DNA from 2 places in the Streptomyces sp. NPDC096311 genome. Region 1 is predicted to be linked to the other one. Evidence: riboswitches for the same ligand, from Rfam matches in the RefSeq annotation. Region 1 holds a riboswitch; the other holds the start of a gene.

Region 1 (5,667 bases):
CGCGTCGCCGAACTCCTCCCGGTCCTCACACACCGGCTCACTCCCGCCCCACTGCTCAGCTCGCCCGCGTAATCACTCACCCGGAGAAGCACACCAAGCGCATCGCCCCGTGCCCCGCTACCGTTGTCCCGGTCGCGGGGCACGCTGCTGCCCGAACCCGTCCGCTCGTTCGGGCCCCACAGCGCTCGTACGAGGGAGAACGCCCCCTCCACCCCGACCGGACTAGCCCCATCCGGCCACCGCGAACCCCCCGAAGGGACCGTGCAGTTGGACTGAACCGTCCGCACGGGTGACGCGTCTCCAACCTGTGAGGAGCGCTGCTGCGAAATCCCTGCGGATTGACGCCCGTAGGGCAACACTGGGTTCCAAACACACGCCACCGGGGGGCGGCCATGAGCACTTCAAGCCGCGGGAAAGACACCACAGCCACCACTCATCTCTCATCCCAGCGAAAGATCCCATCCATGTGCCAGCACCAGCCACCGTGTCCGACAGCCGAATCAGCCGACCGGGAGTCCGCCCGCCTCGTGGCGCACCACCCGGAGCAGGGATGGAGCCTGCTGTGCAACGGCGTTCTGCTCTTCGAGGACACCGGTGAGCTCCTGCCCGACGGCCAGATCATCGCCCCGCACCGCCCCCAGGGCAGCGAGCACGTGATGACGGCCGCCTGAGCCGCACAACCGGGTGACGGTGACCACCGCCCGGACATGGAGAGGGGCCGGCCCGGAGACGTGATCTCCGAACCGGCCCCGACGCGTATCCGAGGGTGACTACTCTTCGTAAGCGTCCAGCGGCGGGCAGGAACAGACCAGGTTCCGGTCGCCGTACGCCTGGTCGATGCGGCGCACCGGCGGCCAGTACTTGTCCGCGGCCGAGACACCGGCCGGGAAGACGGCCTCCTCGCGGGTGTACTCGTGCTTCCACTCGCCGCCGAGCGCGGCGGCGGTGTGCGGCGCGTTCCGCAGCGGGTTGTCCTCGGCCGCCCAGACGCCCGAGCCGACCTTGTCGATCTCCGCACGAATGGCGATCATCGCGTCGCAGAACCGGTCGAGCTCGATCAGGTCCTCGGACTCGGTGGGCTCGATCATCAGTGTGCCGGCCACCGGGAAGGACATCGTCGGCGCGTGGAAGCCGTAGTCGATGAGCCGCTTGGCGATGTCGTCGACGCTGACGCCGGTCGCCTTGGTCAGCGGACGCAGATCGATGATGCACTCGTGCGCGACGAGCCCGCCGGGACCGGTGTAGAGCACCGGGAAGTGCGGCTCCAGGCGCTTGGCGATGTAGTTCGCGGACAGCACCGCCACCTGCGTGGCCCGCTTGAGGCCCTCGCCGCCCATGAGACGGACGTACGCCCAGGAGATGGGCAGAATGCCCGCCGAGCCCCAGGGAGCGGCGGAGATCGGTCCCACGCCGGTCTCGGGGCCGGCCGCGGGCTGCAGCGGGTGGTTCGGCAGGTACGGCGCCAGGTGCGCGCGTACGCCGACCGGGCCCACGCCCGGACCGCCGCCGCCGTGCGGGATGCAGAACGTCTTGTGCAGGTTCAGGTGGGAGACGTCACCGCCGAAGTGGCCCGGCTTGGCGAGGCCCACCAGCGCGTTGAGGTTGGCGCCGTCGACGTACACCTGCCCGCCCGCCTCGTGCACCTGCGCGCAGATGTCGGCGACGTGCTCCTCGAACACACCGTGCGTCGAGGGGTACGTGATCATCAGCACCGCGAGCTCGTCGCGGTGCTGCTCGATCTTCGCGCGCAGGTCCTCGACGTCGATCTCGCCGTCCTCGGCGGTCTTCACGACGACGACCTTCATGCCGGCCATCACGGCACTCGCGGCGTTCGTGCCGTGCGCGGAGGACGGGATCAGGCAGACCGTGCGCTGGTCATCGCCGTTGGCCCGGTGGTAGCCGCGTACGGCCAGCAGCCCGGCCAGCTCGCCCTGGGAGCCCGCGTTCGGCTGGAGCGACACCTTGTCGTACCCGGTGACCTCGGCGAGCCGCTCCTCCAGCTCCTGGATGAGGGTGAGATAGCCCTGCGCCTGCTCGGCGGGCACGAAGGGGTGCAGCTGGCCGAACTCGGGCCAGGTGACCGGCTCCATCTCGGTGGTCGCGTTGAGCTTCATGGTGCAGGAGCCCAGCGGGATCATGCCGCGGTCGAGCGCGTAGTCGCGGTCGGACAGCTTGCGCAGGTAGCGCAGCATCGCGGTCTCGGAGCGGTACTGGTGGAAGACCGGGTGCGTGAGGTAGTCGTCGGTGCGCAGCAGCGCCGCGGGCAGCGTGTCCTCGGCGACGGCGTCCAGCGCCTCGATGTCACCGTCGACACCGAACGCGGTCCAGACAGCGCCCACCTGCTTGCGGGCGGTGGTCTCGTCGCAGGCGATCGACACGTGGTCGGCGTCGACGAGGTGGAGGTTGACGCCTCCGTCGCGCGCGCCCGCCACGACCTCGGCGGCGCGGCCCGGCACCCGCGCGGTCAGCGTGTCGAAGTAGGCGCCGTGCACGACCTCGACCCCGCCGGCCGTCAGGCCCGCGGCGAGGATCGTGGCGTACCGGCGCGTACGCCGCGCGATGGTCCGCAGACCCTCGGGACCGTGGTAGACGGCGTACATGCCGGCCATCACCGCGAGGAGCACCTGCGCCGTGCAGATGTTGCTGGTCGCCTTCTCGCGGCGGATGTGCTGCTCCCGCGTCTGCAGGGCGAGCCGGTACGCCTTGTGTCCGTCGGCGTCCACGGAGACGCCCACCAGCCGGCCCGGCAGGCTGCGCGCGAACTTCTCACGCACCGCCATGTATCCGGCGTGCGGGCCGCCGAAGCCCATCGGCACGCCGAAGCGCTGGGTCGTACCGATCGCGATGTCGGCGCCGAGCTCACCGGGCGAGGCGAGCAGCGTGAGGGCGAGCAGGTCGGCGGCGACCGTGACGACCGCGCCGAGCTCGTGCGCCTGCTCGATGACGGGCTTCAGGTCGCGTACGGCGCCGGAGGCGCCCGGGTACTGGATCAGCACGCCGTTGATCTCACGCCCGGCGATCTCGGCCGGGATGCCCTCGCCCAGGTCGGCGACGACGATCTCGACGCCGGTCGGCTCCGCGCGGGTCTCGATGACGGCGACGGTCTGCGGCAGGGTGTCCGCGTCGACCAGGAAGAGGCCCTTCTTGTTCTTGCCCATGCGCCGGGACAGCGACATCGCCTCGGCGGCGGCGGTGCCTTCGTCGAGCAGCGAGGCGCCGGAGGTGGGCAGCCCGGTCAGCTCGGCGACGACGGTCTGGAAGTTCAGCAGCGCTTCGAGCCGCCCCTGGGAGATCTCCGGCTGGTACGGCGTGTACGCGGTGTACCAGGCCGGGTTCTCCATGACGTTGCGCAGGATCACCGGCGGCGTGAACGTGCCGTAGTAGCCGAGGCCGATCATCGAGTCGAGCACCTGGTTGCGGTCCGCGAGGGAGCGCAGCTCGGCCAGTACCTCGGCCTCGGTGCGCGCGCCCGGCAGCTCCAGCGCCTCGGCGTTCTTGATGACGTCCGGCACCGCGGCGGCCGTCAGCTCGTCGAGCGAGCCGTACCCGACCTGCGCGAGCATCTTGGCCTGCGCCTCGGGGTCGGGCCCGATGTGGCGCTGCTCGAAGGGGATTCCCTGTTCGAGCTCGGAGAGCGGAATGCGATGGGCGGTCATTGCGGAGGCCTCCTGGTCTGACACGACCTTCGAGGGGCACCACGGCGCGGGTACCCCGACGGCCTCCCCCTCTGTCATCTCAACCTGAGAGCTTCACCGGCCCGCCCGCTCGCTGCGACCCGGCTTTCACCGTCGGTGAGGGCGGAGGCCTTCGACACCCGCCCTGCTTTCCAGAGTGACCTCGTCCGTGCGGTACGTGTGCCTGAGAGATTCCGGGGAGGATTTGCTCCTTCGGCGCCTCCGGTGATGTCTGGAGGACTCTCCCGCACGGGGTCAGCAGCCGCTTGCCAGCCTACCAGCGAGGACGACGCACGAGCTTTCGAGTGGCCACCTTCCCGAATGTGCTCTTTTGTAGTGCTTACGGATGAGCTGCTAGCGAGTGGAGGGACCGTGCAGACCGACATCGATCCGCGCAACCTGATCGGCCGCAAGGCGCTCGACCGCAACGGCGCCAAGATCGGCACGGTCGACGAGGTCTATCTCGACGACGCGACCGGCGTCCCGGAGTGGGCCGCCATACGGACGGGCCTGTTCAGCAGGGACGCCTTCGTCCCCCTGGAGCCCAGCGAAGTCGTCGAGGGCACGCTGCGTGTCCCCTTCGACCGCGCCCTGATCAAAGACGCCCCCGACTTCGGCGTGGGCCGCCACCTCTCCCCCGAACAGGAACTCCAGCTCTACCACCACTACGGCCTGGACGTGACACCCCCGCCCCCACCCCCGGACCGCGACTTCGGCCGCCTGGCAGGCACGGACGAAGGGTGACTTCTCGGTCTGCGCCCCGCTGACGCGCCCCTCCAGGGGCGCGGGGCTCTGACGTCATGCGGCTCCGCCGCGTGGCCGCGACCAGCCACATACCGCCCGCAGCGCCGACCTCACCCCCTACGGCGATCGCACACGGCCCCCCTCACCAACGGCAACGGATCAGCCAACTCCAACGCACCATCATCCGTACGAAACGTCCGCACACGCCCCGGCTCGGAGTAGGGCGTCTCGAACCGCACGGTCACCCTCCCGAGCCCACTCCCCTGCACCCATCCGTGCCCGTACTCCGCATGCCGCACGTCATGCCCCGCAGGCCACCGGCGCTCTGCAGGCGGCGTCTGCTTTGCAGCTACTTCCTCCGCCCCCTCCTCGTCCGGGTGCTCCAGCACCGCCGCCTCCCCCGCGGTGGCCTCCGCCTCCGCTTGCGCCTGGGCCTGGGCCTGGGCGAACAGGTCCTCCTGCGTGTAGTCCGCGAGCCCCGAGACGCCGACCCCCAGCAGCCGCACGCCCCCGGTCGTGTCCACCGCTTCCAGAAGCCGCGCGGCAGCCTCCCGTACGACGCCGGGGTCGTCCGTCGGCCCCCGCAGCGTCTCCGACCGGGTCAGCGTCGAGAAGTCGTACCTCCGCACCTTCAGCACGATGGTCCGCCCGGACAGCCCCGCATCCCGCAACCGCCGCACACACCGGTCGGCGAGCCGCTGCACCTCCAGGCCGACCCGCATCCGGTCGTGGATGTCCACGTCGTACGTGTCCTCCACCGACACGGACTTCGTCTCCCGCTCGGCCACCACGGGCCGCTCGTCGTGCGCCAGCGCCATCGCGTACAGCGCGTGCCCGTGCGCCTTCCCCACCAGCCGTACGAGTTCGTCCTCGCCCGCCTCGGCGATCTCGTCGACCGTGGTGATCCCGGCCCGGCGCAGATGGTCCCCGGTCGCGGGCCCGACGCCCGGCAGCGTCCGCACCGACATCGGCCCCAGCAGCGCGCGTTCCGTCCCAGGTTCTATGACCACGAGACCGTCGGGCTTCGCCTGCTCCGAAGCGATCTTGGCGAGCATCTTGGACGCGGCGAGCCCCACCGAACCCGTCAGCCCCGTGACGGCCCGGATGTCGGCGCGCAGCTTCGCCCCGACCAGCCGCGCGGAAGCCTCGTCCCAGGCCGCCTCTCCCGCCTCCAGATCGACGAACGCCTCGTCCAGGCTCAGCGGCTCCACCAGCGGCGACAACGCCCCCAACAGCCCCATCACCTGCT
Region 2 (5,667 bases), on a different contig from region 1:
AGGCGCTCGGCCAGGATCCGCGCGCCGTCCAGCGTGCGCTGCTGGCGCTCCTTGAAGTCGTCGGAGGCGGCGACCTTGAAGGAGACGGCCTTCGCGGCGATCACGTGCTCCAGCGGACCGCCCTGCTGGCCGGGGAAGACCGCGGAGTTGATCTTCTTCGCCAGCTCGGCGGTGGACAGGATCACGCCACCGCGTGGGCCGCCCAGCGTCTTGTGGGTCGTGGTCGTGACCACGTGGGCGTGCGGCACCGGGTTCGGGTGCAGGCCCGCGGCCACGAGGCCCGCGAAGTGCGCCATGTCGACCATCAGGTACGCGCCGACCTCGTCCGCGATCCGGCGGAACGCGGCGAAGTCCAGCTGACGCGGGTAGGCCGACCAGCCCGCCACGATCAGCTGCGGCCTGGACTCCTTGGCGAGGCGCTCGACCTCGGCCATGTCGACCTGACCGGTCTCGTCGTTCACGTGGTACGCGACCACGTTGTACAGCTTGCCGGAGAAGTTGATCTTCATGCCGTGGGTCAGGTGCCCGCCGTGCGCGAGGTTCAGACCCATGATTGTGTCGCCCGGCTTCAGCAGCGCGAACATCGCCGCCGCGTTGGCCTGGGCGCCCGAGTGGGGCTGCACGTTCGCGTGCTCGGCGCCGAAGAGCGCCTTGACGCGGTCGATGGCGATCTGCTCGACCACGTCGACGTGCTCGCAGCCGCCGTAGTAGCGGCGGCCCGGGTAGCCCTCGGCGTACTTGTTGGTCAGGACCGAGCCCTGGGCCTCCATGACCGCGACCGGAGCGAAGTTCTCCGAGGCGATCATCTCCAGGGTGGACTGCTGGCGGTGCAGCTCGGCGTCGACGGCGGCGGCGACGTCCGGGTCCAGTTCGTGCAGGGGCGTGTTCAGAAGCGACATCAGTCAGAAGTCCTTAAGAGCCGGAGAACTCGGTGTACTCGTCGGCGGTGAGCAGGTCGGCCGGCTCGTCCGTGACGCGTACCTTGAACAGCCAGCCGCCCTCGAAGGGGGCGGAGTTCACCAGCGACGGGTCGTCGACCACGTCCTGGTTGGCCTCCACGACCTCGCCGGTGACCGGCGCGTACAGGTCGCTGACCGACTTGGTCGACTCCAGTTCGCCGCAGGTCTCGCCCGCGGTCACCGTGTCACCGACCTCCGGAAGCTGGGCGTAGACGACATCGCCGAGCGCGTTGGCCGCGAACTCGGTGATGCCGACCGTCGAGACGCCGTCCTCGGCGACCGACAGCCACTCGTGCTCCTTGCTGTAGCGCAGCTGCTGGGGGTTGCTCATGGCCTGAATTCTCCTGTACGCGGGGGAGTGCGGATGAACGGGATGACCGAGTGGTCCTGGGATACGAGACGTGACACAGCGGCGTGCGTCACGTGGGCGCGCTGAACGGGGCCCTTTCGACCCCGAAGCTACTTCTGGCGCTTGTAGAACGGCAGCGCCACGACCTCGTACGGCTCATGGCTGCCCCGGATGTCCACGCCGACCCCGGCCGTGCCCGGCGCGGCGTGCGCGGCGTCGACGTACGCCATCGCGATCGGCTTGCCCAGCGTCGGGGAGGGCGCGCCGGAGGTGATCTCGCCGATCACCTTGCCGTCGGCGACGACCGGGTAGCCGGCGCGCGGTACGCGACGGCCTTCGGCGACGAGCCCGACGAGTACCCGCGGGGGGTTCTCCTCGGCGCGGGAGGCGGCCTCCTGGAGCGCGGCACGCCCCACGAAGTCCCCCTCCTTCTCGAACTTCACGACCCGCCCGAGCCCCGCGTCGAAGGGGGTGAGCGAGGTGCTCAGCTCGTGCCCGTACAGCGGCATGCCCGCCTCCAGGCGCAGCGTGTCGCGGCAGGAGAGGCCGCAGGGGACGAGACCGACGGGCGCGCCCGCGTCCGTCAGCGCCTGCCACAGCTTCTCGGCGTCGGACGGGGCCACGAACAGCTCGAAGCCGTCCTCGCCCGTGTAGCCCGTGCGGGCGATCAGCGCCGGGACGCCCGCGACGGTGCCCGGCAGGCCCGCGTAGTACTTCAGGCCGTCCAGGTCGGCGTCGGTCAGCGACTTGAGGATGCCGGGGGACTCGGGGCCCTGCACGGCGATCAGCGCGTACGCGTCGCGGTCGTCGCGCACGAGGGCGTCGAAGCCGGTGGCACGCTCGGTCAGCGCGTCCAGCACCACCTGGGCGTTGGAGGCGTTCGCGACGACCATGTACTCGTTTTCGGCCAGCCGGTAGACGATCAGGTCGTCCAGGATGCCGCCGTCCTCCCGGCAGATCATCGTGTAGCGGGCGCGGCCGACGCCGACGGAGGCGATGTTGCCGACCAGCGCGTGGTTGAGCAGGGTGGCGGCCTGCGGTCCGGTGACCGTGATCTCGCCCATGTGTGACAGGTCGAAGAGACCGGCCCGGGTGCGCACGGCGAGGTGCTCGTCGCGCTCGGAGCCGTAGCGCAGGGGCATGTCCCAGCCCGCGAAGTCGGTCATCGTCGCGCCGAGCGAGCGATGCAGGGCATCGAGCGCGGTGAGACGGGGTGCGTTACTGCTCATCGGTGGGGCTCCCAAGGCATGACGGCGAGGTCGTTCCTCCCCATCTGTCATCGGAACCTGAGAGGTTCATCACGACCCCGCGAACGGAGGTCCTGACTTGCACCTTGGGTGGAGCCACTGGACAGCGGCCCGCTTTTCAGATGTGCCTCGCCCGCGCGGTAACGGGGCCTGAGAGATTCAAGGGAGGGACTTGCTCCTTCGGCGCCCGGGTACCCGAAGGTTCCCGGAACTCTCCCGCGCGGATTCAAGCGGCCGGTATGCAGTTGGCGGGCACATCATCGCACGCGCCGTCCGATCATGGCAGTCCGCATCTGTAACCGGCCTGTGGCAGTCCGCGTACGGAAACGAGAGACACCGCGCATTACCTTCTCTTTACACTCGACGGGGATGGGACTCCAGACCCAAGGGGAGGACGATCACGGTGAACAGGACCACGGCGTACGCCACGACCTCGGGCCTCGCGCTGCCCGAGCAGCCCGGTGCCCCGGCCAGGACCCGGGAGACGTGCGGAGCGCTGCCGACGGCCGTCGTCCGCGACCTCAGAGAGCGCGCGGGACACTCTCCGCACGGTCTGCACTTCGCGGCGGCCGACGTCGTCGTGGTCACCGGATTGCCGGGCAGCGGCAAGTCCACCCTGATGCGCCGCGCCGTCGAGGGTCCGCGCATCGACTCCCAGGACACCCGGGACCGCTGGGACGAGCGGACGGGCGGCCGGCTGCCGTACGCCGTCTACCGGCCCCTCGTCCGCCTCGCGCACTACGCGGGCCTGCGTCGCGCCCTGCGCTCCGGCGCCGGGCTCGTCGTGCACGACTGCGGTGCGCAGGCCTGGGTGCGCCGCTGGCTCGCCCGCGAGGCCCAGCGCCGCGGCGGCACCCTCCACCTGCTGCTGCTCGACGTCACGCCCGGCACGGCGCTCGAGGGCCAGCGTGAGCGCGGCCGGGGCGTGTCGCGGTACGCGTTCGCCCGTCACCGGGGCGCGGTCGCCCGGCTGCTGCGCTCCGTCGAGCGGGGCGACCTGCCGGAGGGCTGCGGCTCGGCGGTGCTCCTCGACCGGGACGCGGCGGACGTACTGCGGCGGATCGGCTTCGGTGGCTGAGGAACGGCCGCGAGTGGCCGAGAGCAGTCGAGAGGGGCCGCGAGCGGTCGGGAAGTCGTACAGGCCCACTAACCTTTCCAGCCAGAACACCAGAACAGTGGTTCACCGCAGGCGGTAGACAGGTAGACAGATGGAAATCCCCGACTTCCCGGACTTCTCGGACTTCCCGGCACCGGCGTACCCGCAACCCGGCCCCCACCCCCACTCGCACGGCGGCTGGCCGGGCAACGAACTGGAGGAGGTGCTCTCCGCGTCCCTCGGAGTGCCCTCGGCCGGCGGCCGCATCGTCGAGGTCCTCGGCCGCAGCTTCGTCTGGGTGCCGCTGCCCAACGGCGGCGGACCGCACGCGGGATCCCTCGACCTGCCCACCCTGGAGATCGAGGGCCAGGCGTACGTGCCGGTCTTCAGCTCCGAGGAGCAGTTCCGCCAGGTCGCCGGCGGCCATCTGCCGTACACGATCGCGCCCGCCGTCGAGTTCGCCCGCGGGCTGCCCCCGCAGGTCGGTATCGCGATCAACCCGGACGGGGTGGTCGGCGTGCCGCTGCCGCCCCTCGCGGTCGCCGAGCTGTGCCGGACCGGGCGCACCCCGCTGGACGGGCCCACGAGCGGTGGCCGGGTGAAGCTCTACGAGCCCGACTGGCAGGACGACCCGGTGGACTTCTTCGCCGCCGCCTCGGCCGAGTTCGCGGCGACGGGAGTCGTCCTGACCGCCCGCCGCTGTCTGGCCAGCATCGAGGGCGACGACCCGGTCATGTTCGTCGGGGTCGAACTCTCCGTGTGGGAGGGAGACCTCCGGACGCTCCCCATGGACGCCCTCTCCCGCGCCCTCTCCCGCGTCGCGGTCAAGTGGCCGGTGAACCTGGTCCTCCTCGACGTCGCCCAGGACCCGGTGGGCGACTGGATGCGAGCCCAGGTGCGGCCCTTCTACCAGCAGGCCCAGTAGAAGCGCCCCGAAAGGGGCGCGAGGCTGTGACCATTGTGCGGCTCCGCCGCGTGGGCGCGCCCGGCCACGAGCAAGCCGCAGCCTGCCGACCCCAACGGGCCCCGAGCTCCCAACGGCTCCCCCGGCGGAGCGCATTCGCCGCTTAAGCTGGTTTCATGGCTCGGCCGGGGTTCGGCCGAGGTGTTGGTCGACGTCATGATTTCTTCGCGAAGGGGCGGTTGAAGGTGAGCGCGTCGGGCACGGCCGCGGCCGGTCAGGTCGAGCACATGCTGCGCCAGGTGACGCCCGGGCGTTACGACGCCTACGAGGCGCTCCTTCGCGCGCTCGCGACCCCGTCGTCCGGCCAGGTGTGGATGCTGCTCTGGCACGGCCAGGCCGGCTCCCCGGACGCCCAGTACGGGAACATGGAGGTGGAGGGCTTCGGCTACGCGCCGTGCGTCACCTCCGCCCAGGAACTCTCGGCCAGTGGCTGGAACCGGTCGTACGAGGTCGTCGACGGTCTCGACGTGGCCCGCACCCTCTACCCCGACCACTTCGGGCTCTGGCTCAATCCGCACGCCCCGGGCGGCGGGGTCGGCATCCCATGGCTGGATCTGCGCAGAATCGCGGCGGGTCTGGAGCGCCAGCCCGCCGGTCCGCTGCGCCTGTCCGAACCCGGCATCGAGATCCCGCAGTTCTACGCCCTGCTCACGCAGAACGCTCATCGCACCACCGCCGTGCGCTCGCTGCGCCGCGCCTGGGTGCAGCCGGCGCTCGGGGCGCCGTATCTGGCCATCGGGCTGGACGTCTACGACACTTCGCCGCCCGCCGTCGACTCGGTGCGGGCGATGATGCAGCAGTCCATCGGCGCGGTTCCGGACGGGCTGCCCGTGTCGACCGTCGCGATGTCGGACGAGTACGACCCGGTGGCGTTGTGGCTGCGCGCCAACGCGCGGCCGTTCTACGACCGAGAGGCCCACGCGGCCCCGGCCCAGGTGCCGTTGGCGGGCGGGTACGGCTATCCGCCGGCACCCGCCGGGTACTGAGTCGCCGTCCGGCGAACCGTGAAGGATCACTACGGGTCCTTCACCGAGCCTCTGCATTTCTTCGCG

Evidence for each region. Region 1 has a riboswitch for glycine ahead of gcvP (aminomethyl-transferring glycine dehydrogenase). Riboswitches for the same ligand answer to the same signal wherever they lie in the genome.
Region 2: it holds a riboswitch for glycine, as region 1 does, so the genes downstream of both, gcvT (glycine cleavage system aminomethyltransferase GcvT) here and gcvP (aminomethyl-transferring glycine dehydrogenase) in region 1, are expected to answer to the same signal.

What each region holds. Positions count from the first base shown of each region.
Region 1 is NZ_JBIWFN010000023.1:177,082-182,748, forward strand. It holds gene ACIRA5_RS43050 (hypothetical protein) at 1-72, shown strand, start outside; gene ACIRA5_RS43055 (DUF5999 family protein) at 465-671, shown strand; gene gcvP (aminomethyl-transferring glycine dehydrogenase) at 771-3,656, opposite strand; glycine riboswitch at 3,837-3,932, opposite strand; gene ACIRA5_RS43065 (PRC-barrel domain-containing protein) at 4,047-4,418, shown strand; gene ACIRA5_RS43070 (DNA polymerase IV) at 4,529-5,667, opposite strand, start outside.
Region 2 is NZ_JBIWFN010000009.1:382,488-388,154, reverse strand. It holds gene glyA (serine hydroxymethyltransferase) at 1-899, opposite strand, end outside; gene gcvH (glycine cleavage system protein GcvH) at 913-1,290, opposite strand; gene gcvT (glycine cleavage system aminomethyltransferase GcvT) at 1,419-2,537, opposite strand; glycine riboswitch at 2,684-2,784, opposite strand; gene ACIRA5_RS24800 (AAA family ATPase) at 2,953-3,633, shown strand; gene ACIRA5_RS24795 (enhanced serine sensitivity protein SseB) at 3,764-4,576, shown strand; gene ACIRA5_RS24790 (enhanced serine sensitivity protein SseB C-terminal domain-containing protein) at 4,801-5,601, shown strand.